Rhodopseudomonas boonkerdii: one gene and its partner. The protein of the gene in region 1 interacts with the protein of each later gene in a pairwise test. Links are inferred from orthologs where the notes say so. Each region holds a gene or a part of one and is shown in the gene's direction. Other genes may lie near its edges.

Evidence for each region. Proteins that work in one complex are often made in the same cells at the same time.
Region 2: the proteins of sfsA (region 1) and E0H22_RS01025 interact in binary tests that used the Escherichia coli proteins (3 or more experiments, as listed by UniProt). The link is inferred for Rhodopseudomonas boonkerdii from one-to-one orthologs.

What each region holds. Positions count from the first base shown.
Region 1 is NZ_CP036537.1:5,098,595-5,103,138, forward strand. The notes cover bases 893-3,744. They hold sfsA (DNA/RNA nuclease SfsA), read left to right. Parts: upstream 893-1,887; coding sequence 1,888-2,601; downstream 2,602-3,744. Other genes in these bases: E0H22_RS23410 (mechanosensitive ion channel family protein), read left to right, coding at 893-1,883; map (type I methionyl aminopeptidase), read left to right, coding at 2,721-3,545. Outside these bases: E0H22_RS23405 (potassium/proton antiporter), read right to left, coding at 1-342; more of E0H22_RS23410, read left to right, coding at 561-892; E0H22_RS23430 (DUF1365 domain-containing protein), read right to left, coding at 4,092-4,544. UniProt on the Escherichia coli protein: Binds to DNA non-specifically. Could be a regulatory factor involved in maltose metabolism.
Region 2 is NZ_CP036537.1:223,960-227,774, reverse strand. The notes cover bases 847-3,815. They hold E0H22_RS01025 (glutamate-5-semialdehyde dehydrogenase), read left to right. Parts: upstream 847-1,669; coding sequence 1,670-2,962; downstream 2,963-3,815. Other genes in these bases: E0H22_RS01020 (nicotinate-nucleotide adenylyltransferase), read left to right, coding at 3,028-3,618; E0H22_RS01035 (heme biosynthesis protein HemY), read left to right, coding at 847-1,253. Also shown: more of E0H22_RS01035, read left to right, coding at 1-846. UniProt on the Escherichia coli protein: Catalyzes the NADPH-dependent reduction of L-glutamate 5-phosphate into L-glutamate 5-semialdehyde and phosphate. The product spontaneously undergoes cyclization to form 1-pyrroline-5-carboxylate.

The sequences.
Region 1 (4,544 bases):
ATATTTGGCCACCGGTGCAGTGATTAGCGCCGTCAGCAATACGCCCACCGTTGCCAGCATCATGGACGGCGCCAGCACCGTCTGGATCGCCTTGAAATGCGTCTTCAACCCGCCATCGAACAGGATCAGCGCGAGCGATACCGAACCAACCACATAGGCCGTCTTCACGTCGTTGAACTGCAGGCCACCCGGCCCGGCCTCACCGGCCGCAATGCCGATGAAGAGGAAGAACAACAGCAGTGGCGCGCCGAAACGCAGCGCAAGCAAGCTCGACAGGATGCCGGCCATCACCAGAACGGCGCCGAGCAGGATCGCGATACTGACTGAATCGAGTGAGTCCATGTGGCTCCAGAGGCGGAAACGCTTGCAATTCCATGCTTATCGTCGCGCTTCCGTGACGCCAAACGATTTCTGCCCAAGGTTGAGCCGCAGGCATAATTGCTGCGATTTTGGTGGCATCACGGCAACGCCGGCAATGGCGCGGCCATAACGGCTGTGTGAATCTAGCCGGTGCTCGAATCAAATATCCACCGACACCGCCCCTCCGAGATGAGACCACGATGTTCGACCTGACCGACGCTCATACGGCCGTCCTCGAAACGGCGAAATCGCTGGGCACGGAGTTCGCCTCGCCATGGTTCTATCTGCAATGCGCCGTGTTGCTGGCTGCGGCCGGCATCGCCGCCGGCATCGGCGCGCTGGCGCGGTCGCGCATAGATCTGACATCGCTGGTGATGGGATGGCCGGCGCCGCTGCGCATGTTCATCCGCGTTCTGGTCGAAAGCATATCGACGGCGGCGTTTGCCGTCCTGACCATCGTGGCCCGCGAGGGCATGCTGGCCGCAACCCTGCCAGGCCGCAGCTACCTGCTCGCCGTCGCCGCCAAAATGGCTCTGGCCTGGCTGGTGATCCGGCTGGTGACGAGCATCATCCACAATCCACTCATCGTGCGTCTCGTGTCGATCTCCGCCTGGTTGGTGGCGGCACTCAGCATTCTCGGCCTGCTACAGCCCACCCTCACTTTCCTCGATGGTCCCGGAATCGAACTGGGCGGCCTCAGGCTAACCCCTTTGCTGGTCATCAAGCTGGCCGTGCTGCTCGCGGTGGCGCTGTGGGTGGCAAATATTATCAGTAATTTCCTCGAAGGACGGATCCGCCAATCGCACGATCTCACGCCATCGGTGCAGGTGCTGCTCACCAAGCTAGTCCGCCTGCTGATGATGGTATTCGCCGTCGCGCTGGTGATGGGTGCGGTCGGGATCAATCTCGCCGCACTCGCAGTGTTCTCCGGCGCGGTCGGCGTCGGCATCGGCTTCGGCCTGCAGAAAATCGTCTCCAATTTCATCAGCGGCGTGATCCTGCTCGCCGACAAATCGGTAAAGCCCGGCGATCTCGTCACCATCGGCGACAGCTCCGGACGCATCAGCGCGATGAATACGCGCTATATCTCGGTCGCCGCCGGTGACGGCCGCGAATTCCTGATTCCCAATGAGGACCTCATCACCAAGAAAGTGGTGAACTGGACCTATACGAACAAGGACACGCTGGTGAAGGTGAATTTCGGCACCAACTACGACGCCGATCCCCGCCTCGTCTGCAAGCTGGCCATCGCTTGTGCAGCCGCATCGCCCCGCGCCTCGACGGTGAAGCCGCCGAACTGCCTGCTCGGCGACTTCGCCGAAACGGGGATGCGGTTCTCGCTGACCTTCTGGATCGATTCGCCGGACGGCATGGACGCCGTCAAGAGCGAGGTGATGCAGGCGCTGTGGGACGCCTTCAAGCGTGAGGGCATTCGCGTTCCCTATCCGGTGCGCGAGATCAAGATCCGCGGCGGCGCGCTACCGGTGGAAACGATCACCGAGGCCGCACCCGAGCCGGAATGAGCCGATGAAGCTTCCCCAGGGCCTGGTGCCGGCGACGCTGATCCGCCGCTATAAGCGCTTCCTCGCCGATGTCGAACTGACGGATGGCAGCGCGATCACCGCGCATGTGGCCAATCCCGGAGCCATGACCGGCCTGCAGGCGCCGGGCGCAAAAGTCTGGCTATCGCTATCGCCGAGCAAGACGCGAAAACTGCCTCATTCGTGGGAGCTGGTGGAGGCTGATTTCGGCAATGGGCCGGAACTGGTCGGCGTAAACACCATCCACCCCAATGCCATTGTCGCCGAGGCACTGGCGGATGGCGCAATCCCGGAACTGGCGGGCTACGCCACGATCCGCCGCGAAGTGAAATACGGTGCGGCATCCCGTGTCGATTTCCTGCTGGAACATCCCGACCGGCCCCCCTGCTACCTCGAGGTCAAGAATGTCCATTTGATGCGAACAAGGGGTTTGGCCGAATTCCCGGATTCCGTCACCGCCCGCGGCGCGCGGCATCTGGAGGAACTCGCGGCCATGGTGGCGCTCGGCGCCCGCGCCGTGCTGCTGTTCGTCGTGCAGATCGGCTCGAGCCAGCGGGTCGCCGTCGCCCGCGACATCGATCCGACCTACGGCCGTGCCTTCGACAAGGCCCGCGCCGCCGGCGTCGAAGTACTGGCCTATAGGTGCAGGATCGATCACAGCAGCATCGTGCTTGCCGGAAAAGTGCCGATAGACCCGTAACTTGTCGGTATCGTGCCGACCAGCCATGAGACGCCTGAAGGGCAGCTTTGGCTTGCACTGAGCGTCCCGATCATTAGATTGGGGCCTATCATCCCATTGTCACAGAACCAGATTTCCCGATGAGCTATATCGACGCCACCGACACCGCCCTGCGCAAGACCGGGCAGATAAAGCTGCACGGCGCTTCCGCCTTTGCCGGCATGCGCAAGGCCGGGACGCTGGTCTCGGAATGTCTGGATGCGCTGACGGATCTGGTGAAGCCTGGCCTGATGACCTCGGCAATCGACGCTTTCGTGCGCGAATTCGCCTTCAGCCACGGCGCCTTTCCGGCGACCCTGATGTATCGCGGCTATCGCTTTTCGACATGCACCTCGATCAACCATGTGGTCTGCCACGGCATGCCGGAAGCGCGCGCGCTGAAGGAAGGCGACATCGTCAATATCGACGTTACCTTCATCGTCGATGGCTGGTACGGCGACTCAAGCCGCATGTACGGCGTCGGCCAGCTGCCGCGCAAGGCCGAGCGCCTGGTCGAAGTAACCTACGAGTCCATGATGCGCGGCATCGCGGCGGTGAAGCCCGGCGCCACCACCGGCGATATTGGCCATGCGATCCAGAGTTTTGTCGAACCGCAGGGCATGAGCGTGGTGCGTGACTTCTGTGGTCACGGTCTTGGCCGCCTGTTCCACGACGAGCCGAACATTATCCATGTCGGCCGCCCCGGCGAAGGCGTGAAGCTGAAGCCCGGCATGTTCTTCACCATCGAGCCGATGATCAATCTCGGCAAGCCGCATGTGAAGGTGCTGTCTGACGGCTGGACCGCGGTGACCCGTGACCGCTCGCTGTCAGCGCAATTCGAACATACGGTCGGCGTGACCGAAACCGGCGTCGAAGTGTTCACGCTGTCGAAGCGGCATAACGAAAAGGCGCCGGCAGCGACCTGATGACTCCGCCTCCATCCTGAGAGTCTGGCTCATAAAGTGGTCTGGGGCGCTTTTTGACTGCTTTTGCTCGGGACATCCCGCGTTCAACTCAGGATCTCGCTTCTCCGTCCCTCATCCCGAGGAGCAGCTGCCGGGCGCGTCTCGAAGGATGGCGGAAAGTACCGTGTGTCACGATCTCATGGTTCGAGACACGCGCAAGAGCGCGCTCCGCACCCTGAGGGGCGGAGAGAAATCACTTTTAAGTTGCAATTGCCCACTCCCACGGCATGCTGCGAATACGCATCAGAGAGTTCGCATGCCACCGTCTCCGAACGATCGCCTGCACGGCCTCTCCGAAACGCCGCATTATCACGGCCATCGCGAGCGCCTGCGTGACCGCTTCCGCGCCGTCGGCGCCGAGGCGCTGAGCGACTACGAACTGATGGAGCTGGTGCTGTTTCGCGCGCTGCCGCGACGGGACGTGAAACCGCTGGCGAATTCGCTCATCCAGGCCTTCGGTTCGTTCGCGGAAACCATCCACGCCCCCGACGCGCACGGACTTGGCTATTAGCAGACACTCGTCGTGTCCTTCACGGAGTGGCCACCGCCGGGTGCGATGTTGCGGCCGAGCGTGACCGTTCGGTCGGGCGGAGACGGGCGATCATGCAGGCGAATTCCCTTGAGCCGGATCAGCAACGCCTCCCAGTAAATGCCGGCGATCACCTTCAGAGTTAGCAGCGGATAGGCGCAAAAAGCGCGCGTAAGCGCCGCGTCGGTCAGATCCCGGCGGGTTGCGGCGAGTTTGGCGACGATCAGCGGTCCCTGTGCATCGCGGCCGATGACCGAAACCGCCAAATCCTTCTCCGGTGGCGTGACGGAAAAGGAATAGACCATGTCGATGCTCAGGAAAGGGGAGACATAAAATGATTTGCGGCTCTCCTGTCGGATCGGGAGGCGCGCGTCGGGGGCCACCGGAATGAGATAGTTGTGACGCTGACCGAAAGTGTTGTTGACCTCATA
Region 2 (3,815 bases), 4.9 Mb from region 1 along the record:
TTATCGAGGCCCAGCGCAGCGACGATCCGCACAGCGCCGTGGCTCTGGCGGAGGAAGCCCTGAAGCTCGCGCCGAATTCGACATGGGCCGCGCAGGCGGTGCTCGGCTTCCGCTGCGCCCAGTCCGACTGGACCGGGGCGTTGAGAATTCTCGATGACAATCTGTCCTCCGGCCTGATCGATCGCGCCGCCTATCGGCGCCAGCGTGGCGTACTGCTCACGGCCCGTGCGCTCGATGCCGAGACGAAAGACCGTGACCTCTCCCGTGACAGCGCCATGGAAGCCGTCCGCCTCGCGCCGACGCTGATTCCGGCCGCCGTGCTCGCCGCTCGGTTTCAGAGCGAGGCGCATCAGATCCGCCGCGCCATGAAAATCATCGAAACGGCATGGCTGGCGCAGCCGCACCCCGATCTCGCCGACGCCTATGCCCACGTGAAACTCGGCGATTCCGCGCGTCAGCGCCTCGTTCGCGTCGAGACGCTGGCGTCGAAGGTGCCCGGCCATGTGGAAGGCGCCCTCGCCATCGCCCGCGCGGCCATCGATGCCTCCGAATTCACTCGGGCCCGCGATGCGCTGGCGCCGTTCATCGCGGAGCCGACCCAGCGCGTCGCCATGCTGATGGCCGAGCTGGAGCGTACCGAACATGGCGACAGCGGCCGTGCCCGCGCCTGGACCCTGCGCGCCGTCCGCGCTCGTCACGATCCGGTCTGGACGGCGGACGGCTATGTCTCGGAGCGCTGGCGCCCGGTGTCTCCGGTCACCGGCCGCATCGATGCCTTCCAGTGGCAGGAACCGCTGGCCGCCTTGCCGTCCGGCGAGGCCGATCCGCTGGCCTCCCTGGAAGCCGAAATCCTGCGCGAAACCGTCCTGGCGCCGCCGATGCCGCGCCCGGCGGTTCAGCCATTGGCCGAGCCCGGCCTGGCCACGCCCATCGCCGAAAAGCCGCCCGAGCCCATCCTGACGCCCGCTACGCCGGCCGCGCCCGATCCGGAACCGATCGCGGAAACCCCGCCCGCCGATGTCCCGCCGTCGCCCAAGCCCGAACCTGCCCCGGTTCCGCTGTTTCGCGAGCGTGCCGACATCGCCAAGGGTGCCAAGCCGATAGTGCCGATTCCCGCCGTGATTCCCATCACGCGCGCGCCGGACGATCCCGGGGTCGACGAGGAAGACCCCTATCGTGACGAATTCGCGGAGTTGAACGGCGGCCAGCAGCAGGGCGGCTGGCGCGGCTTCATGCGCCGCTGGGGCGGCTGAGACCGAATGAGGCAGTGCTCGGCCTGCATGGTTCGAGACGCCCGCTGCGCGGGCCCCTCACCACGGGGGGTCTTCTACGGCGCCATACTCCTTCCCTCATCCTGAGGAGCCCGTGTAGCGGGCGTCTCGAAGGATGGCCGCAAGCGCCAGTCTCACCTTGCAAAACCGGGGTGCGGGCGATATCAGAGGCCCCAGCGCGACCGGCTTCCCAGCCGAATCGCGATCTTGGTCCGCCGCAATAGCTCAGTTGGTAGAGCACGTCATTCGTAATGACGGGGTCACAGGTTCGAGTCCTGTTTGCGGCACCAGTTTTCCGGCGCTTGCTGATGCTGCTTCTCGCACCCCAAGCTTTGACCTTCCGGACTCGACCTCCTATTTTGAGTCGATAGTTCCGTATCTTGACCCCCGAGCCTTCCATGACCGCCTCGCTGAAAGCCATCGACGGATCGGCCGATTTGCCGGTTCTGATGAACGACCTCGCTGCCCGCGCCCGCGCGGCGGCACGGGTGCTTGCGGTGGCGCCGACCGCGCAGAAGAACCGGGCGCTGGCGGCCATGGAAGCGGCGATCCGCGCGGGGTCGGCGGCGATTTTGGCGGCCAATGCCGAGGATGTGGCCGAAGTCCGCGCCAATGGCGCGACGTCGGCCTTCATCGACCGGCTGACCTTGACCGACGCGCGCGTGCAGGGGATGGCCGATGGCATCCGTGTCATCCACGACATCGCCGATCCCGTCGGGCGCGTGAGCGAGCGCTGGCAGCGGCCGAACGGCATGTTCATCGAGCGCGTGCGCGTGCCGCTGGGCGTCGTCGGCGTGATTTTCGAGAGCCGGCCGAATGTCGCGGCGGATGCCGGGGTGCTGTGTCTGAAGTCGGGCAATGCGGTGATTTTGCGCGGCGGCTCCGACAGTTTCCGCTCCTGCCGCGCCATCCATGAATGCCTCGTGCAGGGCCTGCGCGAAGCCGGATTGCCGGAGGCCGCAATCTCGCTGGTGCCGACGCGGGATCGCGCCGCGGTGGGGCTGATGCTCACCGGCCTGAACGGCGGCCTCGATGTGATCGTGCCGCGCGGCGGCAAGAGCCTGGTCGCCCGTGTCGAGGCGGAAGCGCGGGTGCCGGTGTTCGCGCATCTCGAAGGCGTCAATCACGTCTATGTGGATCGTGCCGCCAAGCTCGATATGGCGAAGTCGATCGTGCTGAACGCCAAGATGCGCCGGCCGGGCGTCTGCGGCGCCGCCGAGACGCTGCTGGTGGACAAGGCTGTGGCCGGTACGCATCTGAAGCCGCTGGTGGAGATGCTGCTGGCCGCCGGCTGCGAGGTGCGCGGCGATGATGCCGTACAGCAGGCGGATGCGCGCGTGAAACCTGCGACCGCCGAGGATTGGGATACCGAATACGAGGACGCGATCATTGCGGCGCGCGTGGTCGATGGTCTCGACGATGCGCTGGGGCACATCCACGCGCATTCCTCGCATCATACCGATGCCGTGGTGACCGAGGACGATGCGGTGGCGGCCCGCTTCCTCAATGAGGTCGATTCCGCCATCGTGCTGCACAATGCCTCGACCCAATTCGCCGATGGCGGCGAGTTCGGCTTCGGCGCCGAAATCGGCATCGCCACCGGCAAATTCCACGCCCGCGGCCCCGTCGGCGCCGAACAGCTGACCAGCTTCAAATATCGCGTCCACGGCACCGGGCAGACGCGGCCGTGATGGATTGCCTGCGGGCGCCACGATCACCGGTCTTCATGCACGGCCTGCCGCCGCTCAGCGAGGGTTTGCGAATCGGGTTGCTGGGGGGGTCGTTCAATCCGCCCCATGCGGCCCATCGCGCCGCGACGCTGTTCTCCATGAAGCGGCTGCAGCTGGATGTTGTCTGGTGGCTGGTGTCCCCAGGTAATCCATTGAAATATAACGGTAATCTTCATGCTCTCAGAGAGCGTGCCGAAGCGGCTGCCAGGGTTGCCGATCATCCGCGGATCATCGTCAGTTGTCTCGAAAGCGTCATTGGTACACGCTATACCGTCGATACCGTCACCTATCTGCGCCGGCGATGCTCGCAAGCTCGTTTCGTCTGGATCATGGGAGCCGACAATCTCGCCCAGTTTCACCGCTGGGGGCGATGGCAGCAGATTGCGGACAGCATTCCGATCGCCGTTATCGACCGCGCCTCGCCCAGTCCGGCGTCGCAAGGTTGCCGCGCTTTGGCCGCACAGGCGCCGCAAGCTCTGGCGCGCTTTCGGGTCAAAGAGGGCGATTCCGGCTCTCTGGCGGAGCGCAATCCGCCCGCCTGGACGTTCCTGTCCGGCCTGAAACTGACCATGTCCTCCACGCGCCTGCGGAACCCGGACGGCAGCTGGAAAAGCTGAGTCCCCCTGCAACCGCGAGGCGTGCTAGTATGTTTGCGTGCTGGACGTGTGAGTCCGGCGAACACATATGCGTATTGGATCAACCGGGCGCCGGATCTGGCGATCCCTCATAGTGAAAGGAACGGTCACCTGGCCACCTCATTGCCCAAGACGGGCGCTTCCAAAAAGACTCCGTCCAAGAATGTTCAGTCAGCGGC